Regions from separate parts of the Caulobacter sp. GW456-12-1-14-TSB4 genome, predicted to be linked through region 1. Evidence: riboswitches for the same ligand, from Rfam matches in the RefSeq annotation. Region 1 holds a riboswitch; the other holds the start of a gene.
The links. Region 1 has a riboswitch for glycine ahead of gcvT (glycine cleavage system aminomethyltransferase GcvT). Riboswitches for the same ligand answer to the same signal wherever they lie in the genome.

Region 1 (15,677 bases):
CGACGGATCGGGGTCTGGGCGTTCATGGCGCGGAAACTAGTCGCTCGCAGGCCTCGGCGCCAGGAGTCTGCGTCGTTGCGACGTCACGCATATGCCTTTATCAGGCTGCATGACGCCGACGGGGCTGTGTGGCTCCGCTTGGCTCTTCTTTTTCTCGAACCGGACGTTTCATGCGCCGCATTCTTCCGATCGCTATCAGCGCCCTGATGGCCGTCTCGTTCGTCGCGACGGCGACGACTGTCCACGCGCAGATGGGACCGGGCGGCGGCGGCCAGGGCGGCGGCCCCGACGATGACGGCGCGGCGGCCAAGAAGAAGAAGCGCGACGAGGAGTGGAACCAACCCAAGGCGCCGCTGCAGCAGCTGCGCAACGCCGGTCCGTGCCCCTATGTGAAGGTGCTGTACGACGCCAGCCGCTATGTCGAGTTCAAGGACGGCAAGGAAGCGGCCAACCAGGCGGGCTTCACGGGCGAGATCCAGAGCATCGCTTCGGGCTGCGCCTACAAGGCCCAGGAGTCGATCAAGATCCGCATCGAGGCGCTGTTCCAGCTGGGCCGCGGCCCGCAGGCCCAGGGCGACAAGCACGTCTATCGCTACTGGGTCGCCGTCACCGAGCGGAACCAGTCGGTGATCGCCAAGGAATATTTCGACCTGCCGGTGTCGTTCGCGTCGGGCCAGGATCGCGCCTACGCCACCGAGACCATCGAGCAGATCACCATTCCGCGCGCCGACGACAAGGTCAGCGGCAGCAACTTCGAGGTCCTGCTCGGCTTCGACGTGACCCCGGAAATGGCCGCCTTCAACCGTGACGGCAAGCGCTTCCGCGTCAATGCGGGCCAGACCGTCCAGGCCCAGCAGGCTGGGCAAGCAGGGAACACGACTAAGCAATGAACGATTTGAAGCGGTCCCTGAGCGAGGCGGCCGCGGCCGCTTTCCAGGCCGCCGGACTGGCTCCCGAATTCGGTCGCGTCACCGCGTCCGATCGTCCCGACCTGGCTGACTTCCAGTGCAACGGCGCCCTGGCGGCGGCCAAGAGCGCCAAGCGCAATCCGCGCGAGATCGCCGTGCAGGTCGTCGAGATTCTCAAGGGTGATCCCCGCCTGGCCTCGGTCGAGATCGCCGGCGTCGGCTTCATCAACATGCGCGTCAGCGACGAGGCCCTGTCGGCCCGCGCCCGCGAGATCGCTTCCGACGACCGCGCCGGCGCCCAGCTGCTGGAAATGCCGCGCCGGGTGCTGATCGACTATGCCGGTCCGAACGTGGCAAAGCCGATGCACGTGGGCCACCTGCGCGCCTCGATCATCGGCGAGTCGGTCAAGCGCCTGTACCGTTTCCGTGGCGACGACGTGGTGGGCGACGCCCACTTCGGCGACTGGGGCTTCCAGATGGGCCTGCTGATCAGCGCCATCATGGACGAGGACGCCTTCATCAACGCCTTGATGGAAAAGCTGCCGGAAGCCCCGCGCGGCTTCTCGTCGGCCGATGAGGCCAAGGTGATGGCCGAGTTCGAGAGCCGGATCACCCTGGCCGACCTCGACCGCATCTATCCGGCCGCCTCGGTGCGCCAGAAGGAAGACCCGGCGTTCAAGGAGCGGGCCCGCAAGGCGACCGCCGAACTGCAGAACGGCCGCTTCGGCTACCGCCTGCTGTGGCGTCACTTCGTCAATGTCAGCCGCGTGGCCCTGGAACGCGAGTTCCACGCTCTGGGCGTCGACTTCGACCTGTGGAAGGGCGAGAGCGACGTCAACGACCTGATCGACCCGATGGTCCGGCAGCTGGAAGACAAGGGCCTTCTGGTCGCCGACCAGGGCGCGCGCATCGTCCGCGTGGCCCGCGAGGGCGACAAGCAGGACGTGCCGCCGCTGCTGGTGGTGTCGTCGGAAGGCTCGGCCATGTACGGCACGACCGACCTGGCCACCATCCTGGACCGCCGCAAGTCGTTCGACCCGCACCTGATCCTCTACTGCGTGGATCAGCGCCAGGCCCTGCACTTCGAGACCGTGTTCCGCGCCGCCTACCTGGCCGGCTACGCCGAAGAGGGCTCGCTGGAGCATATCGGCTTCGGCACCATGAACGGCACGGACGGCAAGCCCTTCAAGACCCGCGCCGGCGGCGTCCTGAAGCTGCACGACCTGATCGAGATGGCCCGCGAGAAGGCCCGCGAGCGCCTGCGTGAAGCCGGCCTGGGCGCGGAGCTGTCGGAAGAGGCTTTCGAAGAGACGGCTCACAAGGTCGGCGTCGCGGCCCTGAAGTTCGCCGACCTGCAGAACTTCCGCGGCACCTCGTACGTCTTCGACCTCGACCGCTTCACCAGCTTCGAGGGCAAGACCGGCCCTTACCTGCTGTACCAGTCGGTGCGCATCAAGAGCGTGCTGCGTCGCGCGGCGGAAGCCGGCGCGGTCGGCGGCCGCATCGTGATCCACGAGCCGGCCGAGCGGGATCTTGCCATGCTGCTGGACGCCTTCGAGGGCGCCCTGACCGAGGCCTACGACAAGAAGGCTCCGAACTTCGTGGCCGAGCACGCCTACAAGCTGGCCCAGTCGTTCTCGAAGTTCTACGCGGCCTGCCCGATCATGAGCGCCGACACCGAAGAGCTGCGCGCCTCGCGCCTGACCCTGGCCGAGACCACCCGCCGCCAGCTGGAACTGGCCCTGGACCTGCTCGGCATCGAAGCGCCGGAGCGGATGTAGACCCCGAGCCCCTCGCGGCGGTTGCAATCGCTGCGAGGGCGCACGACAGTCCCGGCCGCGCTTTTGAGTGTGCGCGTCGGGAGGGGTCATGAAGAAGTCCGTGGTCGCCATGTTGATGGCGAGCGTCTGTGTCAGTGCGATCGCCGCGCCGGCCTTCGCCGAGAAGGCCAAGACCCCCGACAAGAAGACCGACAAGTACGCCGACGCCACCGCCGGCCTGGAGCGCAAGGACGGCCTGCTGCCGGTCTTCGTCGATAAGAAGGACGGCAAGGTCCTGGTGCTGCTGCCCAGGCCGGGCGCGGACGGGGTCGCGGGGCGCTACATCTACCAGACTTATCTGCGGGCCGGCCTGGGCTCGAACCCGACCGGCCTGGACCGCTCGGCGCCGGGGGAAACCCAGATCATTGCCTTCCGCCGCGTGGGCGGGAAGGTGATCGCCCAGTTCGAGAACTGGGGCTTCTCGGCCGCGCGCGGCTCGGTCGACGAGCAGAAGGCGGTGGCCGACTCGTTCCCGATCTCCAGCGTCTGGTCGAACGCCATCGAGGCCGAGGGGCCGGATGGCGGCCTGCTGGTCGACGTGACCAGCTTCCTGACCCGTGACGCCCAGGGCGTGGCCAAGACCCTCAAGCGCAGCAAGCAGGGCGACTTCCGCCTCAACGACGGCCTGTCCTATGCCGACACCGGCGCGGTGAACGTCTTCCCGCTGAACGTCGAGCTGGAAGCGGTCGAGACCTTCGTCGGCGACGATCCGGGCGGCGAGGTGCGCGGCATCGTGCCGGATCCGCGCAACGTCACCCTGGCCCTGCACCACTCGTTCGTGGCCCTGCCCGAGCCGGGTTACGTCCCACGCCAGAACGATCCGCGCGTGGGCGTCATCGATCACACCGTGGCCGACTACTCCGCGCCGCTGAACGAGCCGCTGGTCTATCGCCTGGTCCATCGCTTCCGCCTGGAGAAGACCGATCCGACCGCCGCCCGCTCGCCGGTCAAGAAGCCGATCATCTTCTACGTCGATCGCGCCGCGCCCGAGCCGGTGCGCTCGGCCCTGATCGAGGGCGGTCGCTGGTGGAACCAGGCCTTCGAGGCCGCCGGCTTCATCGACGCCTTCAAGGTCGAGCTGCTGCCCGAGGGCGTCAGCCCGCTGGACGCCCGCTACAGCGTCGTCAACTGGGTGCACCGCCAGACGCGCGGCTGGTCGTACGGCCACGCGGTGGTCGATCCGCGCACGGGCGAGATCATCAAGGGCGACGTCCTGCTGGGCTCGCAGCGGGTGCGCCAGGACCGGTTGATCTTCGAAGGGCTGGAAGGCGCCGACAAGACCGGCAAGGGCGGTCCCAACGACCCGATCGAGATCTCGCTGGCCCGCCTGCGCCAGCTGGCGCCGCACGAGATCGGCCACTCGATCGGCCTGCAGCATAACTTCGCCGCCAGCACCTATGGCGACCGCGCGTCGGTGATGGACTATCCGGCCCCGCGCATCGCCATCAAGAACGGCCAGCTCGACTTCTCCGACGCCTATGGGCGCGGCGTGGGCAGCTGGGACAAGTTCGTGATCGACTGGCTGTACGGCGTGGCCCCGGCCGGGACCGACGAGAAGGCGTGGCTGAAGGCGAAAGCCGACAAGAGCCAGGCCGACGGCCTGCGCTACGTCTCCGACGAGGACGCCCGCGCCGCCGACACCGCCCAGCCGATCGGCGCGGTGTGGGACAACGGTTCGGACCCGGTCGTCGAGCTCGACCACCTGATGGCCGTGCGCAAGATCGCGCTGGACCGCTTCGGCCTGCCCAACCTGCCCAAGGGCGCATCGGTGGCCGACCTGCGCCGCGTGATCGTGCCGATCTACATCTTCCACCGCTACCAGGTGGACGCCACGGCCAAGCTGGTCGGCGGAATCGACTTCACCTACGGGGCCGAGGGCGACGCTCACGAGGCCAGCAAGATCGTTCCGGCGGCACGCCAGGCGGCCGCCATCGACGCCTTGCTGCGCACGCTCAGCCCGGCCGCGCTGGACCTGTCGGACAAGACGCTGGACGTCCTGACCTCGGGCCAGTCGCAGGGCAACGACAAGGCCAACGACATCGAGACCTTCGGCCAGGGGCCGGTCTTCGACCTGCCGGCCACCGCCGACGTCGCCGCCGACCTCGTCTGGGGCGACCTCTTCGCGCCGGCGCGCCTGAACCGCCTGATGGAGGCCAAGCGCCGCGATGCCGCCCAGCCGGGCGTCGAGGGGCTGATGGACAAGGCCCTGGCTTCGGCCGCCTTCGATGGCAAGGCGACCGGTCGCCAGGCCGAACTGGCCCGTCGCGTCCGCCAGCGCCTCGTGGTCAACCTGGCCAACGCTCTGGGTGACAAGGACCTCTCGCCGACCGCCGCCGCCGTGATCCGCGCGCGCCTGGCCGACTGGGGCAAGGGCCTGAAGCTGGTCGCCGCCGGCGACGCCGCCGACCGCGCCCAGGCTCGCGCCCTGGCCGGCGTGGTGTCCGACGAAAGCGGCGGCCGCCTGGCCTCGCTGGTCGAGGACGGCAAGGCCAAGGTCGCCATCCCGCCCGGCCCGCCGATCGGCGAGGACGACTGGTTCGGCGGCTTCGGCCTCTAAGGCGAACGGCGCTGGCAGGCCGTGCTTGACTCGCACGGCCTGCTCCCGCACTACGCCGACGACCCCAGCGGGAGACATCGGGATTCGTCCCGAGGCCGAAGGCGCAACCGCCCCGGAAACGCTCAGGCAAAAGGACCGCGCGGGTTTAGGAACGCTGGAAAGTAGTCTCCCGAAAGGGCGGCTCGCCGAAGGAGCAAGGCTGTCACCTCGTAGGGGTAGAGCGGCCGGAATCTCTCAGGCCTAAGGGACAGCGGGGGCGCGACCAGTCGGCGAGAGCCGGCCGTCTCGCCGACCCCGCTTGGAGCCCACACCGTGTCCGATCAAGACCTCAAGAAGACCCCCTTGTTCGACGCCCACGTGGCGCTGGGCGCGCGCATGGTGCCGTTCGCGGGCTATTCCATGCCGGTGCAGTACAAGGACGGGGTGCTGAAGGAGCACCTCTGGACCCGCGAGCACGCCGGTCTGTTCGATGTCTCGCACATGGGCCAGGCTCGCATCCGGGGCGAGAACCCGGCCAAGAGCTTCGAGAAGGTGGTCTCGGCCGACTACCAGGGCCTGAAGGCCGGCAAGCAGCGCTACGGCGTGCTGCTGAACGCCGAAGGCGGCATCATCGATGACCTGATGACCGCGCGTCCGGACGACGATGGCCTGTTCGTGGTGGTCAACGGCGCCTGCAAGGACAACGACTACAAGATCATCGCCGAAGTCCTGGCCGGCGAGGCCACAGTGACCCGCCTGGAGGACCGCGCGCTGCTGGCGCTGCAGGGCCCCGAAGCCGCCGCCGTGCTGGCCGCCCATGTGCCGCAAGCCGCCGGCATGGTGTTCATGGACACCGTGGCGCTCACCGCCTTCGGCGTTGACGCGATCATCTCGCGCTCGGGCTATACGGGCGAGGACGGCTACGAGATCTCGGTGCCGGCCGACGCCGCCGAGCGGATTTGGAACACCCTGCTGGCCGACGAGCGCGTCAAGCCGATCGGCCTGGGCGCGCGCGACAGCCTGCGCCTGGAAGCCGGCCTGCCGCTGTACGGCCATGACCTGGACGAGACCGTCTCGCCGATCGAGGGCGGGCTGAACTTCGCCGTCGGCAAGTCGCGCCGCGAGGCCGGCGACTATCTGGGCGCGGCCCGGATCGCCAAGGAACTGGCCGGCGAGCTGTCGCGCGTCCGCGTCAATCTCAAGGTGCTGGAAGGCGCCCCGGCCCGCGAAGGCGCCGAGATCGCCGACGAAGAAGGCAATGTGATCGGCAAGGTGACCAGCGGCGGCTTCGCCCCCAGCCTGGGCTTCCCGATCGCCATCGGTTTCGCCCCGCCGGCTTTCGCCGCGATCGGAACCAAGTTGAAAGTCATCGTGCGTGGCAAGCAGGCCGCCGCCGAAGTCGTGGCGACCCCGTTCGTCGCCAACCGTTACGTCCGCAAACTCTAATCAAGGGCCGACAGAGATGCGTTTCACCAAAGATCATGAATGGGTCATCGTCCAGGGCGACGTGGCCACCGTCGGCATCACCGCGTACGCCGCCGAGCAACTCGGCGACGTGGTGTTCGTCGAAGTGCCGGAAGCCGGCAAGACCGTGAAGCAGGGCGACAATCTGGCCGTCGTCGAGAGCGTCAAGGCCGCCTCGGACGTCTACGCCCCGGTGTCGGGCGAAGTCGTCGAAGGCAATGCCGAGCTGGGCGATGCCCCGGAAACCGTCAACGCCCTGCCGGAAAGCGGCGGTTGGTTCGCCAAGATCAAGCTGTCGAACCCGGCCGAGGTCGACGCCCTGATGGACCGCGACGCTTACGAAGCCTTCCTCGCCACCCTGTAATTTCCGATCTCGCGAAAGCAGACCATGCGTTACCTCCCCCTGACCCCCGAAGACCGCGTCGAGATGCTCGGCGCGATCGGCGTGAAGTCGATCGACGACCTGTTCATCGACGTGCCGGCCTCGGCCCGCCGCAGCGGAACCGTCGACCTGCCGCTGCACGCCGGCGAGATCGAAGTCGAGCGCGAGATGGCGGGCCTGGCCCGTCGCAATCGCGCCGCGGGGGAGGGACCGTTCTTCTGCGGGGCCGGCGCCTATCGCCACCACGTGCCGGCCACGGTCGACCACATCATCCAGCGGTCGGAATTCCTGACCAGCTACACGCCCTACCAGCCGGAAATCGCCCAAGGCACCCTGCAGGTGCTGTTCGAGTTCCAGACCCAGGTCGCGGCCCTGACCGGCATGGAAGTGGCCAACGCCTCGCTCTATGACGGCTCGACCGGCGCGGCCGAGGCCGTGATGATGGCTCAGCGCGTCACCCGTCGGAACAAGGCGGTGATGTCGGGCGGCGTCCATCCGCACTATGTCGAGACCATCGAGACCCTGGCCCACGCGGCCGGCGTCACGACCCAGGCCATGCCGGCGGCCATCGACGCCGAGGACGCGGTGATCGCCGCCATCGACGCCGACACGGCTTGCGTCGTCGTCCAAACCCCGAACGTGTTCGGCACCGTCACCGACGTCACCAAGATCGCCGAGGCCGCCCACGCCGCTGGCGCGCTGCTGATCGTGGTGACGACCGAAGCCGTGTCCTACGGCCTGCTGAAGTCGCCCGGCGAGATGGGCGCCGACATCGCCGTGGCCGAGGGCCAGTCGATCGGCAACGGCCTGAACTTCGGCGGTCCCTATGTCGGCCTCTTCGCCTGCAAGGAAAAGTTCGTCCGCCAGATGCCGGGCCGCCTGTGCGGCGAGACGGTCGACGCCGACGGCAAGCGCGGCTTCGTCCTGACCCTGTCGACCCGCGAGCAGCACATCCGTCGCGACAAGGCGACCTCGAACATCTGCACCAACAGCGGCCTGTGCGCCCTGGCGTTCAGCATCCACATGAGCCTGCTGGGTGAGACGGGCCTGCGTCAGCTGGCCGCCTTGAACCACCAGAAGGCGGTCGCCCTGCGCGACGCGCTGAAGGCCGTGCCGGGCGTCGAGATCCTGACCCCGCGCTTCTTCAACGAGTTCGCCGTCCGCTTGCCGCGCAACGCCGCCGACACGGTCGAGACCCTGGCCGGCCATGGCGTCATCGCTGGCGTGCCGTTCTCGCGCCTGAACGCCGGCGCGGGCCTGGACGACGTGCTGCTGGTCGCGGCCACCGAGACCACGCTCGACATCGACATCACTTTCTTCGCCAAGATCCTCAGCAAGGCGGTGGGCCAATGAGCATGAACAACGTCGGCCGCCCCACGCGCCCTGAAGATGTCGCCAATGACACCGGCCACGAGACCCTGACCGGCAATCGCGGTCTGCTGCAGAACGAAGCCCTGATCTTCGAACTGGACGGCTGGAACAAGACCGGCGTCGACCTGCCGGCGGCCGCCGCGCCGTCGAGCGATCTGGCCGGCCTGCTGCGGTCCGAGCCGATCGGCCTGCCGGGCCTGTCCGAGCCCGAAGCCGTCCGCCACTATGTGCGCCTGTCCCAGAAGAACCACGCCATCGACTTGGCGCTGTATCCGCTGGGCTCGTGCACGATGAAGCACAACCCGCGCCTGAACGAGAAGATGGCGCGCCTGCCGGGCTTCTCCGACATCCACCCGCTGCAGCCGCAGTCGACCGTGCAGGGCGCCCTGCAGCTGATGGACCGTCTGGCCCACTGGCTGAAGACACTGACCGGCATGCCCGCCGTCGCGCTGAGCCCCAAGGCCGGCGCGCATGGTGAGCTGTGCGGCCTGCTGGCCATCCGCGCCGCCCACGAGGCGGCCGGCAACGGTCACCGCAAGACCGTCCTGGCCCCGACCAGCGCCCACGGCACCAACCCGGCCACGGCGGCCTTCGTCGGCTACACCGTCGTCGAGATCGCCCAGACCGAGGACGGCCGCGTCGACCTGGCGGACCTGGAGTCCAAGCTGGGCGACCACGTGGCCGCCATCATGGTCACCAACCCCAACACCTGCGGCCTGTTCGAGCGCGACGTCGTCGAGATCGCCCGCCTGACCCACGCGGCCGGGGCCTACTTCTACTGCGACGGCGCCAACTTCAACGCCATCGTCGGCCGGGTGCGCCCGGGCGACCTGGGCGTCGACGCCATGCACATCAACCTGCACAAGACCTTCTCGACGCCCCACGGCGGCGGTGGTCCGGGCGCGGGTCCGGTGGTGCTGAGCGAGGCCCTGGCGGCCTTCGCGCCCACGCCCTGGCTGACCCACGGCGACGATGGCTTCTCGATGGTCGAGCACGCCGGCGAGGAGGGCGCGGCGACCGCCTTCGGCCGCATGAGCGCCTTCCACGGCCAGATGGGCATGTACGTCCGCGCCTACGCCTACATGCTGAGCCACGGGGCCGACGGCCTGCGCCAGGTGGCCGAGGACGCCGTCCTCAACGCCAACTACATCAAGGCCCGCCTGCGGGACGTGATGAGCCCGGCCTTCCCGGACGGCCCGTGCATGCACGAGGCCCTGTTCGACGACAGCTGGCTGGAAGGCACCGGGGTGACCACGCTCGACTTCGCCAAGGCGATGATCGACGAGGGCTTCCACCCGATGACCATGTACTTCCCGCTGGTCGTCCACGGCGCGATGCTGATCGAGCCGACCGAAACCGAGAGCAAGCAGGAGCTGGATCGCTTCATCGAGGCGCTCCGCCTGCTGGCGGGCGCGGCCAAGGCCGGCGAGACGGAGCGCTTCAAGGGCGCCCCGTTCCACGCCCCGCTGAGGCGTCTGGACGAGACGTTGGCGGCCCGCAAGCCCCGGTTGAGGTGGAAACCTGTGGCAGCGGCGCCACTCGCAGCTGAATAGCAAATTCCATACCCCCTTGCGACCAGAGGGCGCCTTTACGGCGCCCTCATCGGTCCACATATCGGGGTTGCGCATCCGGGCTGACTGGCTTTTCCAGGGAGCAAGCGGCGCGCAAGCCCGTTCCGTCCTCCCATGACTGCTCTCGCACTCGCCATGCCGCGCGCCCGACGCACCGCCGATGACCTCGCCCGTGAGCTCGTCGCGCGATTCCTGCGCGTCATCCTGGTGACGCTGGGCGTGCTGCTGGTCATCGGCGGCATCCTGATCGCGCCGCTGCCGGGTCCGATGGGCCTGCCGCTGACCGTGGTCGGCCTGATGCTGGTGCTGCGCAACTCGTTCAAGGCCCGCAAGCAGTTCGTCCGCTTCCAGCACGCCCACCCCAAGCTGATCTTCCCGCTGCGCCGCCTGCTGCGTCGCGAGCCGGAGGTCGTGCTGGTGGCCTGGCAGCAGGCCCTGCGCGTCGAGCGCCTGGTCGTGCCGCGCAAGTGGCGCATGGCCGTCCGTTGGCGGAAGTCCTTCAAGCTCCGCGCCCTGAAGCGCAACACACGGTGAACGCGGTCGCCACCATCGACGACATCAAGCACAGGGTTCGGCGCCGCGCGCGACTGGCCTTGCTGCTGCGCGAGTCCGCGGCCCGCGCGTTCCGCTGGATCGCCATCGGCTTCGGCACGCTGGTGATCTTGGCCGGCGCGGTGCTGACGCCGCTGCCGGGGCACCTGGGTCTGCCGCTGCTGGTCATCGGCCTGATGATCGTGCTGCGCTACTCGTTCGCGGCCCGCAAGACCTTCATCCGCTGGCAGAAGCGCCACCCCAAGCTGGTCTTCCCGATCCGCCGCCTGATGCGCCGCGAGCCGGAAGTCCTGCTGGTCGTCTGGCAGCAGATGCTCCGCACCGAGAAGCTGGTCCTGCGCCGGGCCCGCTGGCGGCTGCTGAAGAAGACCCGCAAGAGCGTCAAGAAGTACGTCGTTCGGAAGATGGCCCAAAATTCCGCCAAGAAGGCGCCCGCCAAGGCCGCTTAGGACGCCGTCTCCGCTGGCGTGCCGGCCGTGTAGCGGTAACCCTCGATCCCGACATGCTCGGCGTTCTGCTCGCGCACCCGCGCGGCCGCCTCGTCATAGAGGAACGGCAGGAAGGCGTAGCGCTTGCCCTTCGTCACCGGCTTGGCCTCGTGCAGCAGTGAGCACGAGAACACGACCGCCCCGCCGGTCGGGGCGCGGTAGGTCCGGAGCCCGAACTCCGGGAAGCACAGGTCGCCGCCCTCGTACTGCTCGGCGTTGAGGTTGATCGTCACGGCGAAGCGGCGGTGGGCCGTGCCCTTGGTCGTGTTGTCCCGGTGGGCGCGGAAGAAGCCGTTGTCGGCCGCGTCGTAGCAGGCCACCAGGTCGCGCTCCATGCGGGTCGGCAGGAACTGGAAGGCCCGGATGATCTGCGGGGCCAGCCGGCGCTGGATGCGGGCCCGGACGGCGTCGCGCAGCTCGCCCGGCGGCAGCATCAGGTCGCGGCGGACCTTGTGGCTGGCGTCGCGGATTTCGACGGTCTTGCCGTTCACCTCGCGCATGAAGCCCGAGGCCTCGCCGCCATCGGCCTCATAGGCCGCGATCAGGGCCTGGCAGAGCTCCGGCTCGAAGACCCGCGGCACGACCAGCACCGGGGCCATCAGCTCGACGCCGGCATGAGCGGCGGGCGAGGGCAGGTTGGGCAGGATGTGGCGCAGCCGGTCGGTCTGGTCGGCGGGCAGGATCGACAGCACCCGGAAGTTCGGATCGATCAGCAACCATCCCGACCACGCGCCCAGACCCAGGGTGGCGGTCGCGGAGCCATCCTGGTCCAGCATCCAGCGCGCGCCCGGCAGGTGATCGACACGCGCCGCCCAGCGGTCTGGATCGCGCAGCAGGCCGAAGGCGGCCAGGGCCTCGCCGGTCAGCAGAGCGGCCTGGTCGGCCATCAGGGTCTCGACGGCCGCGATAAAGGCGTCGTCGCCGTCCGCGACCAGGGCCAGCAGCAGATAGCGGCCGGCCACGGTGTCCAGCGTGTAGCGGGGATTGGCGCGCGTCGCGGCCCGGAACATCGGCGCGGGATCGCCGGGCGCCAGCAGCATGTCGTCGTCCTTCAGTCGGTCTTCGAAGGCGAGTCTACACAGCCGGGCGTGATCGGCGCCATGGCGCCGAACCCAAAAAGAAAGGGCGCGGACCTTGCGATCCGCGCCCTCGTTTCTTGTCCGATGAAGCCGGCTGCTATTGCAGCTTGGCGCCCATCTGGCCGATGGCCTGATCGACCAGCGGGTCGGTCTTGGCGCCGGCGAGGCGGGCGGCCAGGACGGTCTCGGCGGCTTGCGCGGCCAGATCGACCGCGGCGGCCTTCACGTCGGCGGCGGCTTGCGCCTCGGCCTGGGCGATCTTGCGTTCGGCCATCTCGGCGCGGCGCTTGATCTGCTCGTCGAGCTTTTCCTTGGCTTCCTCGGCCAGACGCTTGGCGTCGGCCTTGGCGGCTTCCAGCATGCCCGTCGCTTGACGCTCGGCTTCCTCGCGTTGGGCCTTCACGTCCGCGAGCAGGGCCTGGGCCTCTTCACGCAGTTGCTGGGCTTCGTCGAGCTCGGCCTTGATCTTGGCGGCGTAGCCGTCGAGGGCGCCGAACAGCGCGCCCGGCAGGACCTTCAGGAAGACCAGCAGGCCGAAGAAGATCACCAGGGCGACCAGAACCCAGAATTCCGGGTTCGAGAGGCTGAACAGGGATTCGTGTTCCATCTTCAGCTCCTTAGGCCAGGGCCGACTTCAGCTCGGCGGCGGTGGCCACCTTGCCGGTCAGCTTCTGGACGATCGCGCCGGCCGTCTCCTCGGCGACCACGCGGACCTGGCCCATGGCCTGGTCGCGGGCGGCCTGGATCGAAGCTTCGGCCGCGGCCAGCTTCTCGGCCAGGGCGGCCTCTTCCTTGGCCTGACGCTCGGCGGCTTCGGCCGAAGCCTTGGCCTTCGCATCGGCGGCCGTCTTCTGAGCCTTGGCGCGAGCCTCGGCCACTTCGGCGGCGGCGGCGCGAGCCTGGGCTTCAGCCTCGTCCTTCATGCGGCGGGCGTCGGCGATGTCGCCGGCGATCTTGCCGCCGCGCTCGTCGATCGCGCCGCTGACGCGGGGCAGCAGCACCTTCGACAGCACCGTGTAGAGAACGGCGAAGATGATCAGCAGCCAGACAATCTGACCACCCCAGTGTTCGAACTGCAGCTGCGGAAGGCCGCCGCTTTCGTGCTTGGGGGTTTCAGTCGTCTCGGTCGTGCCGTGATGTTCCGTCGCCATGGGCGAAGGCGCCTCTCAGCTAGTGCGCTTGGAGCGGGCCGTGATCCGACCCGCTCCAGGAAGCGCGAGAAAACAAAGGCATGGAGCGCGTCGCTTCCGGTGAAGCGCCGCGCTCCAGGGATCCGATTACGAGAACAGGATCAGGAAGGCGATGACCAGGGCGAAGATGCCCAGGGCTTCCGTCAGAGCCATGCCGAGGAACAGCATCGGGCGCTCTTGAGCGGCGGCGGTCGGGTTGCGCAGGGCGCCTTGGAAGTAGTTGCCGAACATCACGCCCAGGCCAACGCCCGCGCCGATCATGCCGAGCATGGCCAGGCCAGCGCCGATGTACTTAGCTGCAGCAGCGTCCATGATAGAGACTCCTTGAAGAGGGTATTTGTTGGAAAGACTAAAGGTTGATCAGTGGCTGTCGAGGTGCACGACGTCGTTGATGTAGACGCATGCGAGCACCGCGAACACGAAGGCCTGCAGGAAGGCCACCATGAACTCGAGGGCCGTCAGGGCGACGACCGAGGTCAGGGCCAGGGCCGAACCGGCCCAGCCCAGCACGCCGAGACCGCCCAGGGCGATCACGAAGCCGGCGAAGATCTTCAGCACGACGTGGCCGCCCAGCATGTTGCCGAACAGACGAAGGCCCAGGGTGATCGGACGGATCAGGAACGACAGGATCTCGATCGGCACCAGCAGGATGTACAGCACCGGCGGGACGCCCGACGGCGCGAACAGCTTGAAGAACTTCAGGCCGTTCTTGGCGAAGCCGACGGCGACGACGGTCAGGATGACCATCAGGCCCAGGGTCAGGGTCACGGCCAGCTGCGACGTGGCGGTGAACACCAGGAACATGCCCTGGATGTTCATGAACAGCACGAACGCGAACAGCGTGAAGACGAAGGGCATGAACTTCTTGCCTTCGTGGCCGATGATCGACTCCGCGAGCCCATCGACCAGTCCGTAGAGCATCTCGCCCACCGCCTGCAGGCGGCCCGGGATGACGGCCTTGCGAGCGGCCAGGCTGTAGAACGTGATGACCAGCAGGGCGGCCAGCATCATCGCGGCCACGGAGTTCGTGATCGACAGGTCGATCGCGCCGAGGCCGGGAACGGTCACGGTGGGCAGTTCCACGATCTTCTGGATCTGGAACTGGTGCATCGGATCGGCCATAGGCCCTAGTCTCTCTTCTGCTTGGGGACGGTAGACCCGTCTCCCATGTGTCCGTCGGCATTCCCTTGGGGGGACGGCGCCGACGCCTGCGCGCTCAGTTTCATCGCCTTGCGGACGATGGAGAATATCGCGAGCCCCAGACCGATCAGCAGGCCGCCGACCATGCCCCAGGGGCTCGTGTGGACGTAATGGTCGAGGAGCCAGCCGAAGCCGATACCCACCAATACGCCCCCGATCAAATCCGCCAGGAGGCGATAGCCGTCCTGGTTGGCCTTTTCGGACGCGGCTTTCACCGGCTTCTCCGCCGCCTTCCTCGCCTCAAATGCGTCGAGCCGAGCGTCGAGGCTAGTCAGAGCCTTGTCGTTCGGTTCGTCGGCCTTGGGCATGGGAGCGGCAGGTCCGAAAACGCCGCTGGCGCGCCAAAAAAGGCGCAATTCCGGCCGGCTTGATCGGCGCGGAACCTATAGACCTCGCTGCGGTGCGTCAAGGTGAGCGCTTCGCGGGCCAAGTAACGGGAATACTTAAGGATTTCGCTGTCCGTTTCAAGGAGGGGCAAAACCATCCCCTTTTCATTCGGTCGCTCATTCCGCCGCGCCCCCTACCGAAAGCGGGAACGGCTTCCTACATCTGGCGCGTTCTCTTGGCGCCACACCCCATAGGCAAGGTGTGGCGGACCCCGATGACGCATTGATTTTTTCGTCGATCTGGGGTTTAGAGCGCCCGCCTCCAAACAATACGAAGATTCATGTCGCACCTGAAGAACACCGGATTCGCCGATCGCATTTCCTCGCAGCAGGAAGCCAAGAAGGCCATGCTGGCCAAGTTCAAGGCTAAGCCGACGGTCCAGGACCCCGATTTCGACAAGCGTGAGGAACTCCGCGCCGCCGAATTGGAAGCCGTCCGCGCCGCTCGCGCAGAAGCCAAGGAAATCGCCCGCCTGGAAGCCGTCGCTCGCCAAGAAGCGATCATGGCCGTCAAGCGCGCCGAGCGTAAGGAGCGCAAGGTCGCCGAAGCGGCCGAACAGCGCGTGCGCAAGGAAGAGAAGGCTCAAGCCCGCGACGAGCTCCGCGCTCTGGGTAAGACCTCTAACAGCAAGGCTGACCGCGCCCACCAGTGGGCCAGCCTCTGGAGCAGCTGAGTTAAGGGGTCCTTCGGGGCCCTTTTTCTTTGCCTGACGTTCTGAAAGGGACCATG
Region 2 (15,677 bases), on a different contig from region 1:
CGGCCGCTGGCGGGTGCGCCGCGAGGACACCGGCCGCCCCTCCTACCGCGTCGTGCTGGAGGGCAGCTGCGAGCTGACACTGGACGGCGAGGCGCCCATCCTGCTGCAGGCCGGCGACTTCGTGCTGATCCCGGCCACCTATCACCACACCACCACCAGCCTGGAACCGCCGCCGGCCGGCGCGCATGACGCCTGGCCCGAGATCCAGCCCGACGGGACGTTCAAGATCGGGGACGGCCCGCCGACCGTGCGGATGCTGATCGGCTATTGCGAGTTCGGCTCGCCCGACGCGGCCCTCCTGGTGTCGCTTCTGCCCAAGCTGATCCTGATCCGGGGTGAGGCGCGGCTGGCGATGCTGGTGCAGTTGGTCGGCGACGAGGCCCGCACCCGGCGTCCGGCGCGGGACCTGGTCGTCCAGCGCCTGCTGGAGGTGCTGCTGATCGAGGCCCTGCGCTCGACCAGCGCGGCCGGCCCCGCGACAGGCCTGGTGCGCGGCCTCGCCGACGACCGGCTGGCCATCGCCCTGCGCCTGATGCACCAGGATCCAGCCCGGCCGTGGTCGGTCGTCGAGCTGGCCCGGCGCACGGCCCTGTCGCGTTCAGTCTTCTTCGATCGGTTCAAGCGCGCCGTCGGCGTCACGCCGATGGACTACCTGCTCACGTGGCGCATGGCCCTGGCCAAGGACCTGCTGCGCGGCGGGGACCTGTCCCTGGCCCAGATCGCCCAGCGCGTCGGCTATGGCTCGGCCGGCGCCTTCAGCATGGCGTTCTCGCGCCATACCGGCGTGTCTCCCGGCCGCTACGCCCGAACGCCGCCTTCGCCGGCGCCCGAACCAGACGCGACAGGGTCGCCGATGATGCCGAATTAGTCGAGATCGGCGACGCCCTGGCGCGTCCGGCCGGGCGACTAGCTGGACAAGAAATACGCCTGGGACGCGGAATAGGGACGAGCTCAGCTCCGGCCGGCGATCGCCACAGCGTCCGCGCCGGCCGGGGTTTCTCCAATTCAGTTATTTGAAAGCCCTTCGAATAGCCGTTGAAGGTGCTTTGACGACCCTCTCGACAATGGCGAAGCTGAAGGGCAGCGTTCGAGCCTCGCAGCAGAGGGCGAACAATGGCGCGACACACCGGTATCTTACGCTTTTTCGGTGATACGGAGGCGGCGCCGCCGATAGCTCTCAGTCAACTCGCCGAGGTCGAAGCTCGGACGAAGACGCTGCTGGGACTGGTCCCTTCCGCCCTTGGCGCAACGGCCGAGATTGCAGGTGACTTCAAGATCGAAGCGACGCCGCGCCAAGCGTGCTTAGAAATCCCTCTGCTTTTCGATCTGTCCACACAGCTAGTACTCAGAGAGCCACAGTTTGAACAGGGCCTGTTCGAAACGGCCAAAACGCTCCATGAGCTCCTGAAGGAGTACAAGGACGATGTCGGCCTTCTCCTTACCCTCCTGTTTGGAAAATACGGCATCCTATCAATGCTGAAGCGTCGGGGTCAGAAGGCTCAGGACGACAGTCCACAGACGGTCAGGGCCGACGAGCTGATCCTCCAGTTGTCTCAAAGCGCGCTGGAAAATCCACACGTGGTCGCCGGAGTTCGCCGGGTCACCGAGGCAGCGGCCGCTACGGGCGCCCGAAAGGTCACGATCCAGGTTGACCAACATCCGGAGATTTCGCTTTACGATCGGGCAGATCGCCAGCGACGCGGCGTCATAGGATCAACTAGCAACGTTCCTCCGAGCGAGCTGCAGGCTCCTAGCGAAAGCGGCATGCGGACATTTCATCAGGAGATCGCCGACGTGATCCAGGTCGAATACGACGGGATCGTGTCGCGCGCCTTTATCGCGGAAATCGACCAATCCCGATGCATCGTGATCTGGGGGTCGAAACAAGAACCACCTTCATTCCATCCCATCCGTGTCCTAGGGCGCTGGGTCGACCGAAACCAGGTGACCCCCATAGATGCCGCCCCCTTAACCTGGGACGCATTCGGCAACGTCTTTCTCGTGGAAGGCGTCGTTACGGTGACTTAGTCGGCGGTAGCTGGGACCAGCTTGAAGAGCTCCGGCGGCGCAGACTGCAGGGCTCTTTTATTCACGCTTGAGGATTGTTGCGGCGCACCGTGTGAAGCCGAGACTTCATAGCCACCGCCAGGCTTACCCAGACAAACTCCATCCGTTTTCAGACGAACCCAGTTTCATCCTGCCCTGAAAGCGCCTAGGTAAGCCTCAACCTGAGCATAACTTACCAGGGAACCAGGGTGATGGACGACGCGGGCGCCAGCTTGCAGGCGATCATGGCGGGGATGGGCCGGACGGCCCGCGAGGGCGCGCATGCGCTTCGTCTCGCCACGCCAGAGCAGCGCACCGCCGCCATCCAGGCCATGGCCGCCGCGATCCGTGAAGACGCCGCCGCCATCCTTGCCGCCAACGCCAAGGACCTGGCCCGCGCCGGCGCCAACGGCCTGACCGCCCCGATGCAGGAGCGGCTGCTGCTGGACGAGGCGCGGCTGGAAGGCGTCGCCGCCGGCGTCGAGGCCGTCGCGGCGATTCCCGATCCGATCGGCGTGGCCACCTCGCGCTGGACCCGGCCCAACGGCCTGGACATCAGCCGCGTGCGCACCCCGATCGGCGTCATAGCCATGATCTATGAGAGCCGCCCGAACGTGACCGCCGACGCGGCGGCGCTGTGCGTGCGCTCGGGCAATGCGGTGATCCTGCGCGGCGGGTCGGAGTGCATCCACTCCAACCTGGCCATCCACGCGTCGATTGAACGCGGATTGAAGGCCGCGGGCCTTCCCGCCGCCGCCGTCCAGATCGTCAAGACCACCGACCGCGCCGCCGTCGGCGCCATCCTCCAGGGTCTCGACAAGGCCATCGACCTGATCATCCCGCGCGGCGGCAAGAGCCTGGTGGCCCGCGTCCAGGCCGAGGCCCGCGCCCCGGTGCTGGGCCACCTGGAAGGCCTCAACCACGTCTTCGTCCACGCGGCCGCCGACGTGAAGAAGGCCGTCGACATCGTCGTCAACGCCAAGCTGCGCCGGGTGTCGGTCTGCGGTTCGGCCGAGACCCTGCTGGTCGACAGAGCCGCCGCCGAACGCTTGCTCCCGCCGATCGCCGACGCCCTGATCCGGGCCGGCTGCGAGCTGCGCGGCGACGCCGCCGCTCGCGCCATCGAGCCGACGATGAAGAAGGCGACGACCGAGGACTGGACCACCGAATACCTGGCCCCGATCCTGGCCGTGGCCGTGGTCGACGGCGTGGCCGGCGCGGCCAGGCATATCGGCGCCTATGGCTCGGGCCACACCGACGCGATCGTCACCGAGGACGCCTCGGCCGCCGACGCCTTCGTGGCCGAGGTCGACAGCGCCATCGTGCTGGTCAACGCCTCGACCCAGTTCGCCGACGGCGGCGAATTCGGCTTCGGGGCCGAGATCGGCATCGCCACCGACAAGCTTCATGCCCGCGGCCCGGTTGGGGCCGAGCAACTGACGACGTTCAAATATGTGGTTCGCGGGACCGGCCAGACTCGTCCCTGAGGCCGGCCGGCCCAACGCGCAGCGTCTCGGGTTCCACCTGGAACCGGGGATGCGCGTGGGCCTGTTCGGCGGCAGCTTCAACCCGGCGCACGAGGGCCATGCCCACGTGGCCGAGACGGCCATGCGCCGCCTGGAGCTGGACCGTGTCATCTGGCTGGTCTCGCCGCAGAACCCGCTGAAGTCGTCGCACGAGACCCGTCCCGTGGCCGAGCGGATGGCCAACGCCCGCCGTTGGGCGCGCGGCTCGGGGATGATCGTCTCCGACGCCGAGACCCGCCTGGGCTCGCGCTACACGATCGACACCCTGCGGGTCTTGAGGGCCCGCTATCCCGGCGTGAAGTTCGTCTGGGTGATGGGCGCCGACAGCCTGGCCACCTTCCACCGGTGGCGCGGCTGGACCCAGATCATGCGCGAGGTGCCGGTGGCGGTGATCTCCCGCCCGTGGATCGCGCTGAAGGCCCGCACCGCGCCGGCCGCCCGCCGTTTCGCTTTCGCCCGCTGGCCCGCCAGCGCCGCCGCCAAGCTTCCTGACGCCAAGTCGCCGGCCTGGGTCTACCTGACGGGACCGCTGAATTTCGCCTCCTCGACGGCCATGCGCGCGCGGCAAAAAGGCGTGAAGCAGGGCTGACGGCCCCGCTTCCAGGCGTTGCGCGAAGGCCTCAGGACCGCTGGCGAATCAGCGTTCGGCCATCAACCCCTCACTTCCGGCTCAATTCCGTGCTATGAGGGCTATCCACAGCGACCCCATAAGGAGCAATCCGCTGCGTAGCGACCCCGCGCTTAATGCGCATGAAGGCCCGGCCGGCGCCGAGTCCTCGACTGAATCCCCGGGCCTGAGTCTGCCCCTCGATCTGAAGGCGCTGGAGCGCCTGATCCTGGAACGTCTCGACGACGACAAGGCCCAGGAGATCGTCCACATCGACCTGGCGGACAAGAGCTCGGTCGCCGACAGCCTGATCGTGGCGTCGGGCCGTTCGCACCGTCACGTCGGCGCTCTGGCCGACCACCTGCTGCGCACGCTGAAGGAAAACGGCTACGGCAAGGCGCGGGTCGAAGGCCTGCCGCACTGCGACTGGGTGCTGATCGACGCCGGTGACGTCGTCGTCCACCTGTTCCGCCCCGAAGTGCGCAGCTTCTACAACATCGAGAAGATCTGGGCGGTCGACGCCCCGCACCGCACCGCGGCGAACTGATCGATCTAGCGACCTCGTCCTTCGACAAGCTCAGGATGAGGTCTACTGAGAGCGCATTTGAGATCCTCATCCTGAGCTTGTCGAAGGACGAGGATCTCAACGCACCTTTCCCATGAAAATCACCATCCTCACCGTCGGGAAGCTCGGCCGCATGGTCGAGGCGCAGCTGGCCGTGGACTATGCGTCCCGCGCCACCGCGTCGGGCCGCGCCCTGGCCCTGGGCCCGGTCGAGATCCTCGAGGTCGAGGCCAGGAAGCCCGGCAAGGCCGCCGAGGCCGAGGTGCTGCGCCCGCACCTGGAGGGCGCCTATGTCATCGCCTGCGACGAGCACGGCAAGGCCTGGAAGAGCCGCGCCTTCGCCGACCACCTGGCCCGGCTGCGCGATGACGGCAACCGGCGCGTCGTCTTCCTGATCGGCGGGGCCGACGGCCTGGACGCCTCGATCCTGTCCTCGGCCAACGAGACCATGGCCTTCGGCGTCCAGACCTGGCCGCACGCCATGGCTAGGGCGATGCTGGCCGAGCAGGTCTATCGCGCCGCCACCATCCTGTCGGGCTCGCCCTATCACCGCGATTAGCGGTAAAGATCAGGGGATGTCCCGCTCGCGACTCGTCATCGCCGTTTGCGCCCTGGTCCTCGCCGTCCCGACGGCCGTGGTCGGCTGGCAACGCGCCGATCGCGCCGTCGAAGAGCAGCGGGCCAAGGACCGCCAGACGGCCATCGACACCCGCCGCGAAATCCAGGACCTGCGGACCGAGCTGGACCGCCTGGACCACGCCCGTATCGCCGCCGGCGGCGATGTCGACGCCAAGCGGGCCCGGTTGGAATCGCTGAATGCCCGCGAGAACGCCATCCTGGCCAATCTGGGCGCCAACCGGCAGCGGCTGTCGCTGCTGCTGTCGGCCTTGCAGCTGTTCCGCCGCGATCCGCCGCCGGCCCTGCTGGTGGCGCCGGGCGACGCCCGTGACGCCGTGCGGGCCGCCATCCTGATCCGCGCCATGACCCCGGAGCTGCAACGCCGCGCCGAGGCCTATGGCCGCCAGGCCGTGGCCGTCGGGACCCTGCGCCGCGAGGCCGCCGCCGCCTCGGCCGAGCTGTTCACCGCCGAGAGCGTGGTCGCCGACCGCAAGGGCGAGATCGAGCGGCTGATCATCGAGAAGACCCGCCTGGAACGCGCCTTCGCCCAGGAAGCCCTGACCCAGCAGAACGAGCTGCGCACCCTGGGGGCCCTGACCGACGGCCTGGGCCGGGTCGAGCCCAGCGGCCCGCTGGTGCTGCGCCAGCCGGCCGCCGGCGACGTCGTCCGACGCTTTGGCCAGGAGATGCCGGCCGGCGGCAAGTCGCCCGGCCTGACCCTGCGCACCGAGAAGGGCGCGAGCGTGAATGCGCCCACAGCCGGAACCGTCGAATACGCCGGCGCGCTGAATGGCTGGGGCGCGGTGCTGATCCTGCGCACCCAGGGCGCCTATCACGTCGTGCTGGGCGGCCTGGACCAGATAACGGCGTCACCCGGACAATCTGTCGCGGCGGGCGCCCCCATCGGGAAGATGCCGGATCATGTATCTTCTGAGCCGGAACTCTATCTGGAGGTCCGTGAGAACGGCGCCCCGGCCGATCCGGAGCGTTGGCTCAAACAGGAGTCGCGGTAGACGGCTTTTTCAGTAATGTTGGCCGTAATTATACCTCCGGCCTCTGACAGTGGTTGGGTAGGACTACAATCGGTTTGCGACGCCGCGCGTCGCCAGGGAGCCTTCTGGGCCTAATGCGCAAGTATCTGCTCATCGGAGTTTCGGCCTTCGTCCTCGGCGCTGGGGCCATGGCTTACGTCAGCCCCATCGCCCAGGCGAACAACGCCCCCAAGACCAAGACCTACAAGATGCTGGAGCTCTTCGGCGACGTGCTGGGCACGGTCGAGGACCAGTACGTCACCGAGGTCGACGACAAGAAGCTGATCGAGGCGGCTCTCGACGGCATGCTGACCAGCCTCGACCCGCACTCGGGCTATCTGGCGCCCGACGCCTACGAGGACATGCAGGACACCACCCGCGGTGAATACGGGGGCCTCGGCCTGGAAGTGACCAGCGAAGACGGCGTCGTGAAGGTGATCTCGCCGATGGACGGCACGCCCGCCGCCCGCGCCGGCGTGCAGGCCGGCGACTACATCACCGCCGTCAATGGCCAGAGCGTGCTGGGCCTGACCGTCAACGAGGCGGTCAAGCAGATGCGCGGCACGGCCGGCGAGGCGGTCACCCTGACCATCGCCCGCGACAAGACCGACCCGTTCGACGTCAAGCTGGTCCGCGAGGTGATCAAGCCCAAGGCCGCCATCGCCCGCATGGAAGGCGACTACGGCTATGTCCGCCTGCCCGGCTTCAACGAGAAGGCCACCGACGCCCTGACCGCGTCGATCAACGAGCTGAAGACCAAGAACCCGCAGATGAAGGGCCTGATCCTTGACCTGCGCAACAACCCCGGCGGTCTGCTGGACCAGGCGGTCGGCGTGGCCGACGTGTTCCTGGACGGCGGCGAGGTGGTCAGCCAGCGCGGCCGCGATCCGCGCAACATCCAGCGCTACAACGCCCGTCCGGGCGACCTGCTGAACGGCATGAAGATGGTCGTCCTGATCAACCAGGGCTCGGCCTCGGCGGCGGAGATCGTCGCCGGCGCCCTGCAGGACCGTCACCGCGCCGAGCTGGTCGGCATCACCAGCTTCGGCAAGGGCTCGGTGCAGACCGTGATCCCGCTGCGCGGCGGGGCCGACGGCGCCCTGAAGCTGACCACGGCCAAGTACTTCACGCCGTCGGGCCGCTCGATCCAGAAGACCGGCATCACCCCGGACCTCGAGGTCGCCCAGACCCGCGACCAGGCCCAGGACATCGCCAACCGCGTCTGGTTCAGCGAAGCCAGCTTCAAGAACGCGCTGAACGCCGACGAGGGCAAGAGCCGCGCGGGCGTCCACACCCCGGCCGAAGCGCCGCCCACGGCCTTCGACGACAAGAAGGGCGACTTCCAGCTGCAACGCGCCATCGCCGTGCTGAACGCCGGCGGCGTCGCCAATACGCCGAAGCTGCCCAAGCCGGCCGCCAAGGTCGCGGAAGTCACCGCCAAGGCGGCCGCCGCGGCGGGCGGCAAGCCGGTGACCGAGAACAAGTAAGGCTCTTTCGAGCTCAACAAGATCAGCGCCGCTCCGGGCAACCGGGGCGGCGCTTTTCGTTGGGCGACTTCTCAAGGTTCAAAGCCAAAAGCCTTGTCATCCCGGAAGCCTCGCAGAGGCTGTCCGGGACCCAGGGGCCAAGCCCAATGCGGTTGCCCCTGGGTCCCGGCTCTCCGCTTCGCTGCGGCCGGGATGACAAGCTTTGGAGCGATTGGAGTTCGAGCTCTAGGCCGCCTTCGCCGCCTCGGCCGCGCGCAGCAGCCGCAGGACGTTGCCGCCCCAGATCTTGGCCAGGTCGTCGCGGGTATAGCCCTCGGCCAGCAGGCGCTCGCTGATCTTCCAATAGTCCGAAGCGTCGTTCAGGCCGGTCACCCCGCCGCCGCCGTCGAAGTCGATGCCGATCCCGACATGGTCGACGCCGGCCACCTTCAGCGCGTGGTTGAGGTGGTTCATGAAGTCCTCGAAGGTCGCCTTCGGCACCGGGTACTTGGCGTCGATCGCCTTCATCTCGGCCATGAAGCCCGCGCGCTCGGCCTCGGTCATCTTGGCCCGCGCCCCGGCCTTGGCCCGCAGCGCCGCCACGGCGGCGTCGCGCTCGGCGTTCTTCGGCGTCTCGATCAGGTAGCTGGAATAGGCGTCGACCTGGATCACGCCGCCGCTCGCCGCCAGGGCCTTGATCCTCGTGTCGTCGACATTGCGCGGATGGTTGAACACCGTCTTGCAGCCCGAGTGGGTCAGGATCACCGGGGTCTTGGACAGCGCGATCAGCTGGTCCAGCACCTCGTCGGAAGAGTGCGAGCCGTCCAGCACCACGCCCAGCCGGTTGGCCTCGGCCACGAACTGCTTCCCCAGCGGCGACAGGCCATGCCACTCGGGCGTGTCCGTCGAGCTGTCAGCCATGTCGTTGTTCTTGAAGTGGGCCAGGCCCGAGATGCGGACGCCCAGCGCGTAGAAGGTCGAGAGCAAGGTCACGTCGCCATCCATCGGATAGCTGTTCTCGACGCTGACGAAGACCACGCGCTTGCCCTGGGCGGCGATGCGCTCGGCGTCGTCGGCCTTCAGGGCCAGGCCGAACTTGTCGCCGTGCTTGGCGACCATCTCGTGGATCTCGACGCCGCGGATGATCGCCGCGTCGCGGGCGGCGCGGGTGGCTTCCGGGGTGCGCGGCCCCTGGTTGGTGAAGATGGCGAAGAAGCCTCCATCCAGGCCGCCCTCGACCATGCGCGGATAGTCGATCTGCGAGCCGTCCTTGGCCGCGTCGTGGCGGTCGAGGATGTCCCAGCCCGGCCGGCCGAAATTGGCGGGCGTGTCCAGGTGGGTGTCGAGGGTCAGCAGGCTCTCGTGCAGCTTGCGCGCGGCGGCCGGATCGGCGGCGTGCGCCGAGCCGGCGGCCAGGGCCAGCACAGCGGTCGTGGCGAGGAGGAAACGGGTCATGGGTACGCTCGAAAAAGTCCGGCCGGCCGTTGCAGCGACCGACCGGACAGCGGGGATCAGAAGTCGGCGGAGATCGTGAACTGGATCGTGCGCGGCGGGGCCGGCCGGAAGCTGGCGGGCGTGTTCACCGTGGTGCTGATCGTGCCCAGATAGTCCTTGTCCAGCAGGTTATCGATGTTGACCCGCGCCTTGACCTGGCTGAACGGCCCGGCCGCGAAGCCGTCGCCGATGTCGATATAGGCGTTGAGGATCGTGTACGCGCCGACCTTCTCGTTGTTGACGAAGTTGGTGAAGCGGCTCTCCAGGTGGCGAGCCGAGACGTTCATCAGCAGGCCGTCGAACGGCTCCAGCGTCACGCCGCCCTGGAACACCCAGTCGGGGAAGTCCGGCACCTTCTTGCCGGCGACGGCCAGGGTGATCGGGGCTGCCGTGGCGCTGGCGCGGTAGTTCAGGACGTCGTCCTGGAACTTGGCGTCGTTGTACGAGACGTTGGCGTTGAAATAGGCCTTGCCGGCGAAGATCTCCGGCTTCCACTGGCCGCTGAACTCGACGCCCTTGGCCTTCACCGCCCCGACATTCTGGTAGAAGGTCTCCGTCGTGCCGCCACCGCCGGGCACCAGCGAGGCGAAGGCCTGCAGGCGGTTCTTGAACTCGGTCTGGTAGGCCACGATCGAGGCGTTGAACGTCTTGTGGTTGGCGCGGTAGCCCAGCTCCCAGTTGGTCGAGGTCTCGGGATCGGGACCGGCGACGGTCGGGCTGGCGGCCGAGAAGATGTCGTCGGCGCCGCGCGGCAGGGCCATGTTCTCGGAATACGAGGCGAACAGCTGGTCGCGGCCGGTCAGGCTGTAGACCGCGCCGACCTGGGGCAGGAAGCTGTCCTTCCAGTTGTCCTTCAGCAGCGGACGGCGGCTCAGGATGTAGTCGTTCGGATTGCGGTAGCCCGAGATCTTGTAGTCGATGTCGGTGGCCTTGAAGCCCAGCTCCACCTTCAGCTTGGCCTCCAGCAGGGTGAGCGTGTCCTTGACGAAGAACTGCTTGGTCTCGCGCAGCGACTTGTAGTCCCGCTGGGCGTGGACCCGCTCGTTGAACAGCGGCGCGCCGTCGGGATTGCCGTTCTCGACGTTGTAGCGGTTCTGGGTGCGGTGATAGTCGTCGTTCTCCAGCCAGAGGCCGGCCTCGATCTTGTTGAAGCCGATGTGCCAGGCGACCTTGCCGGTGATTCCCTTGCGGATGCCGTCGATGCCCGACAGGCCGTACTGGATGCCGCGCGGGGCGACGATGCCGGCCACGATGCCCTTCTCGGCGTTGTAGCTGGTCAGCGAGGTGGCATAGGCCTCGGGCGAGACGCCGTAGCCGCCCTTGTCCTCGTAATAGGCCGTGGTGGTCAGGTCGAAATTGTCGGTGATCGGGGTGTTCAGCGTCAGGCCGTACAGGTGGTCCTTCCGCTTGTTGACCGCGAACTTGTAGTACTGGGCGTAGTTGGCGTTGGAGTACGGCACCCCCGCCACGGCCTCGGGCAGGCTGCCGGTCGGGATCGTCAGCGGCGAGCCGAACGGCGTCGAGAGCGGCACCGCGCCCAGGTACGAGAAGTAGCGCCCCTTGCGGCCGAACACGTCGCCAGCCGTGCCCGCGTACTGGGCCAGGGTGATCGACGGGCTGTCATAGTCGAAATAGTCGTTGTGGACGGTCTGGAAGCTGATGTCGCCGCCGTTGGGCAGGTCGTACTTCAGCTTGCCCTCGTAGTGCTTGCGATCGATCGTGCCCGGGCCGCGCCACAGGTCGCCCTTGATCCACGAACCGCTGACATAGCCCGACAGCGGACCGACCTTGCCCGACTCCAGCCGCAGGAAGGTGCGGCGCAGGCTGTCGCTGCCGAAGGTCTGGCTGATCGCGCCGCCGGCTTCTTCCGACGGGGCCTGGGTGAAGTAGTCGACGATCGGGCCCAGCGAGGCGTAGCTGGGCAGGGCGACGTCCCCTGCCCCGGCCGAGGCGGTCACCCGCAGCAGGTTTTCGTTGTCGACATAGCGATAGATCGGGCTGCCGCCGAACTGGTCGCTGCGCCCCATCGGGATGCCGTCCAGCAGGAAGCCGATCTGCTGGAAGTTGAAGGCCCGCACCGAGACCGAATTGCCGAACTCGTACATGCCCAGGGCGTCATTGGCCTGGACGTTGAAGCCCGGCAGGCTCTCCAGCATCTTCAGGCCGGTAATGCCGGCGGGCGCCGACAGCAGGGCCTCGCGGGTGATCGAGACGGTGGCCGTGGCATGGTCGGTGCCGATGGCGACGCTGGCTTCCGACAGGCGCTTGCCGGTGACGACGACCGTTTCCACGTCGGTGGTCTTGTCGGCTTCCTGGGCCAAAGCGGGCGCCGTCCACAGCACGGTGGCGGCCAACAGCGAGGCCTTCAGCCCCCGCCTCGCGATCCGAGACATTCCGATGTTCATGACGATCCCCTGCTTTTCAGATGGGGACACCATTGGCGCACGAACCTTGCCTAGGAAGGGCGGGAAAGCCGCATGGAGAGCAATTTTATGCCAAGATCAAAGCTTAAACATTTGTGATTGTTTTATAAACACAGGGTTTTTTGGATTATTTCTCTAAAACGCCCCGCGCACGAAAGTCCGAGGACGATCGCGTCGAGTCAGGCCGGCCTTTTCGGATGGCGGGAACGGGGATTTCGCGGGTTCTAGGCCATGGACGGGTCACAGGTGTCTTGGGCGCGCCACCACGGCTCGCCTTCGCACCCCCGCTGTCCTTGGGCCTGAGAGATTCAGCGCCCCGTCTCTGATGGACGGGCGGTCGCCTTGCTCCTTCGGCGAGGGCGCATGCCCTGCTTTCCAGCGTTTAACGTCTCGCGCGGTCCTTCTGCTTGAGCGTTTCCGGGGCGGTTTCGCCTTCAGCGCCGGGCCGGGGCCCGGTCTCTCCCGCGAGAGGCCTCCAGGGGATGGGCCGCGCCCGCGCCCGTCAACCGATCAGGCCGCCAGCGAACGCCCTGATCGTTCAGCGCCTGCGACGGTTGCAGAAAACGCCAATTTCAGCGGCGCCCGCGTCGCCGCGCCGCAGCCAGAACGCCCTCCGGCCACATCTCGTTAACCATATGTTCGGCCTCGCCGCCTAGCCTGAGCGGGTCATGGCCGTCTCCTTCTCGCGCAAGCCCGCCTATGCCGCCGCCGCGCCCGCTCCGGGCGGGTCCGGGGACCTGCGCGCCAAGCTGATGGCCGCGGCCAGCAATCCCTTCATCGGCGCCAGCGGCGCGGCGCTGCTGTTCCTGATCTCGCTGACGACGCTGGTCCTGATCACCAGCGACCCGCACGCCGGCTCGCCCGTGATTCGCCTGGAGCTGACCAAGATCGGCGCCACCAAGAACGCGCCCGAAGGCTGGCGCGAAGGTCTTGGCGGCGAGGATGCGCACGGGGCCGAACTGGTGCCTGGCCAGCTGGGCCTGTCGGCCAACCCCTTCGCCCCGGTCAAGCCCGAGGAGGGCGAAGCGCCCGCCGCCGAGGGCCTCCAGAACCTGCCGCCGATCCAGCAGGGCCCGGGCCTGGCCCAGGCCCCGATCGCCGGCCTGACCGCGCCAGGTCCTGGCGGCGGTCCGCTGCCGATCATCGGCGCCGACGGCCGCACGGCGGCCGAGGCCTATGCTCGTCCGTTCACGCCCAACGGCCGGCCGAAGGTGTCGGTGGTCATCGGGGGCCTGGGCCTCAACGCCCAGACCACCCGCGCGGCGATCGAGACCCTGCCCGGCGAGATCACCTTGTCCTTCGCGCCCTATGCCGAGGGCCTGCAGGGCTGGATCGACCTGGCCCGCGCCCACGGCCACGAGGTCCTGCTCGAGACGCCGATGGAGCCGACCGACTATCCGGCCAACGATCCGGGCCCCTACACCCTGATCGCCGCCAATCGTCCGGAAGACACCGTGCGCAAGCTGGAATGGCTGATGTCGCGCGCCACAGGCTATTTCGGCCTGTCGAACTATCTGGGCGCCCGCTTCGTCGAGAGCGACGCGGCGATGGGGACCTTCAACGGCGTGCTCAAGGCCCGCGGCCTGGCGTTCATCGACGACGGCCTGGCCGCGCGTCGCGCCGGCCCGATCCCGCGCGCCTCGGCCGACCGGGTCATCGACGACGAGCTGTCGGCCGGCGCCATCGACACCCAGCTGAAGGCGCTGGAGACCGGCGCCACCGGTCGCGGCCAGTCGCTGGGTTCTGGCTTCGCCTATCCGGTGACGATCAACCAGGTCCGCGTCTGGGCCGCCGGCCTGCAAGGGCGCGGTATCCAGCTGGCCCCCGCCTCGGCGCTCGCCCACCGCTAGAAATCGTGGAACAAGGCTCGGCATGACCGAGCTCGACTATCCCAAGCACCGCCCCAATGTCGGCGTCGTCCTGTTCCACCCGGACGGCCGCGTCTGGCTGGGTCGTCGCAACAAGCAGTCCGCGCCCTACAACTGGCAGTTCCCGCAAGGCGGGGTCGACGAGGGCGAGGACCTGGAGGCGGCCGCCCGTCGCGAGCTGGCCGAGGAGACCGGCGTCACCTCCGTCGAACTGCTCGGTCGGACCGAGGGGTGGATCACGTACGACTTCCCGCCCGAGGTGCTGGCCAACGAGAAGCGCTCGCGCGGCTGGCTCGGTCAAAAGCAGGTCTGGTTCGCCTATCGCTTCATCGGCGACGACGCCGAGATCGATCTGGAGGCGGATGAACATGTCGAGTTCGACGCCTGGAAATGGGGCAGGCTCGACGAAGCACCCGAACTGATCGTACCCTTCAAGCGCGAGGTCTACGAAGCCGTGGTCACCGCATTCACAGGGTTCGCGCGCGGCGTCTGACTCTATCGTCCGTCGCGCTGGGGAGTACGGGATGGCGGACACGGTTCTGTTGATTCACGGCTATGGGTGCGCGGGGGACGTCTGGGGTCCCGTCGTCGCGCGCCTGAGGGCCGAAGGGTATCGCGTGGAGGCGCCGACCATCCGGTCGGCGGTGCGCACGGTCGAGGGTCCGCGCGCGGGCCTGGCCGGCCTGTCGCTGGCCGATTACGTCGCCGAGATGAGCGCGCTCGCCCAGACCCTGGCCAAGGAGACCGGCAAGAAGCCGCTGATCTTCGGCCACTCCATGGGCGGGCTGATCGCCCAGAAGATCGCCGAGGCCGGCCATGCCGACGCCCTGGTGCTGTTCGCCCCCGCCTCGCCGGCCGACGCGCGCGGCAAGCCCAAGCTCTCGCCGGTCTTCACCTTCCTCAACATGGCGCTGCAATCCAAGCCCGAGACGAAGGCCGGCAAGATGTGGAAGCCCGGCTTCAAGTTCGGCGTCATGAACGCCGTGCCGGCCGAGCGTCACGACGCGCTCTACGCCACCATGGTCCATGACAGCGGCCAGGTGCTGGCCGACCTGGCCTGGCCGCACAAGGACGTCAACAAAGCGGCCTATGTCGATGAAACCAAGGTCACCGTGCCCATCCTGGTCAATGCCGGGGCCCTGGACCGTACGACGCCCCTAGAAGACGTCCGACGTATCGGCCAGAAGTATGCGACGGCCGACATCAAGATCTATCCCAACAACGCCCATTACCTCATAGACGAGCCCAACACGATGAAGATCCTCGACGACGTGATCGCCTGGCTGACGGGCAAGAACAAAACCCCGGCCGCCACGGCTGCCCCGGCTCCGGCTCCCACGCCGGCGCCTGCTCCGGCCCCCAAGGCTCCCGAGCCCGCGCCAGTGAAGGCGGCGGAACCCGCTCCGGCTCCTGCCCCGACGCCCGCACCGGCGCCGACGCCTGCGCCGACCCCGGCTCCGGCTCCGGCTCCGGTGGCTGAAGCGGCTCCGGCGCCTGCCCCGGCGGCCGCCAAGCCCGTCGCCGCGCCGAAGAAGGCCGCCGCACCGAAGGCTCCGGCCAAGCCGAAGGCTGAAGCCGCGCCGAAGGCCGAAGCCAAGCCCAAGGCCCCGGCCAAGGCCGCGCCCGCCAAGGCCGAGGCTGCTCCGAAGCCCGCCGTGAAGGCTGCCCCGGCCGCCAAGGCTCCGGCCAAGGCCGCCGCCGCGCCGAAGCCTGCCGCTGCGAAGCCCGCCGCCAAGGCTGCTCCGGCTCCGAAGGCCGCGCCGGCTGCCAAGGCTGCTCCGGCCGCCAAGCCCAAGGCCCCGGCCAAGCCGAAGGCCGAGGCCGCTCCGGCGCCCGCCAAGACCGCCGCGCCGAAGGCTGCTCCGAAGGCTCCGGCCGCGAAGCCGGCCGCCGCCAAGGCCGCGCCCAAGGCTGCCGCCCCCAAGGCCGCCGCTGCGCCGAAAGCCGCCCCGAAGGCTGCGGCTCCGAAAGCGGCCGCGGCTCCGAAGGCCGCCGCCCCGAAGACCGCCCCCGCCAAGGCCCCTGCGACAAAG

Region 2: another riboswitch for glycine. It lies ahead of AC07YH_RS11750 (TonB-dependent receptor); the one in region 1 lies ahead of gcvT (glycine cleavage system aminomethyltransferase GcvT).

Annotation. Positions count from the first base shown of each region.
Region 1 covers NZ_JBWKZF010000001.1:354,658-370,334, reverse strand. Annotated here, with positions in the region: gene ispH (4-hydroxy-3-methylbut-2-enyl diphosphate reductase) at 1-26, opposite strand, end outside; gene AC07YH_RS01805 (Tat pathway signal sequence domain protein) at 171-890, shown strand; gene argS (arginine--tRNA ligase) at 887-2,689, shown strand; gene AC07YH_RS01795 (zinc-dependent metalloprotease) at 2,778-5,285, shown strand; glycine riboswitch at 5,344-5,433, shown strand; gene gcvT (glycine cleavage system aminomethyltransferase GcvT) at 5,598-6,710, shown strand; gene gcvH (glycine cleavage system protein GcvH) at 6,640-7,092, shown strand; gene gcvPA (aminomethyl-transferring glycine dehydrogenase subunit GcvPA) at 7,117-8,463, shown strand; gene gcvPB (aminomethyl-transferring glycine dehydrogenase subunit GcvPB) at 8,460-10,034, shown strand; gene AC07YH_RS01770 (hypothetical protein) at 10,167-10,586, shown strand; gene AC07YH_RS01765 (hypothetical protein) at 10,583-11,053, shown strand; gene AC07YH_RS01760 (2OG-Fe(II) oxygenase) at 11,050-12,132, opposite strand; gene AC07YH_RS01755 (F0F1 ATP synthase subunit B) at 12,269-12,778, opposite strand; gene AC07YH_RS01750 (F0F1 ATP synthase subunit B family protein) at 12,789-13,322, opposite strand; gene AC07YH_RS01745 (F0F1 ATP synthase subunit C) at 13,449-13,673, opposite strand; gene AC07YH_RS01740 (F0F1 ATP synthase subunit A) at 13,722-14,483, opposite strand; gene AC07YH_RS01735 (AtpZ/AtpI family protein) at 14,489-14,869, opposite strand; gene AC07YH_RS01730 (DUF6481 family protein) at 15,229-15,621, shown strand.
Region 2 covers NZ_JBWKZF010000010.1:53,527-69,203, forward strand. Annotated here, with positions in the region: gene AC07YH_RS11700 (AraC family transcriptional regulator) at 1-868, shown strand, start outside; gene AC07YH_RS11705 (hypothetical protein) at 1,114-2,028, shown strand; gene AC07YH_RS11710 (glutamate-5-semialdehyde dehydrogenase) at 2,259-3,533, shown strand; gene AC07YH_RS11715 (nicotinate-nucleotide adenylyltransferase) at 3,499-4,161, shown strand; gene rsfS (ribosome silencing factor) at 4,295-4,726, shown strand; partial or broken gene AC07YH_RS11725 (hypothetical protein) at 4,735-4,821, opposite strand; gene rlmH (23S rRNA (pseudouridine(1915)-N(3))-methyltransferase RlmH) at 4,839-5,303, shown strand; gene AC07YH_RS11735 (murein hydrolase activator EnvC family protein) at 5,320-6,375, shown strand; gene AC07YH_RS11740 (S41 family peptidase) at 6,489-7,880, shown strand; gene AC07YH_RS11745 (dipeptidase) at 8,106-9,314, opposite strand; gene AC07YH_RS11750 (TonB-dependent receptor) at 9,371-11,758, opposite strand; glycine riboswitch at 12,054-12,165, opposite strand; gene AC07YH_RS11755 (divergent polysaccharide deacetylase family protein) at 12,445-13,626, shown strand; gene AC07YH_RS11760 (RNA pyrophosphohydrolase) at 13,649-14,137, shown strand; partial or broken gene AC07YH_RS11765 (alpha/beta hydrolase) at 14,169-15,464, shown strand.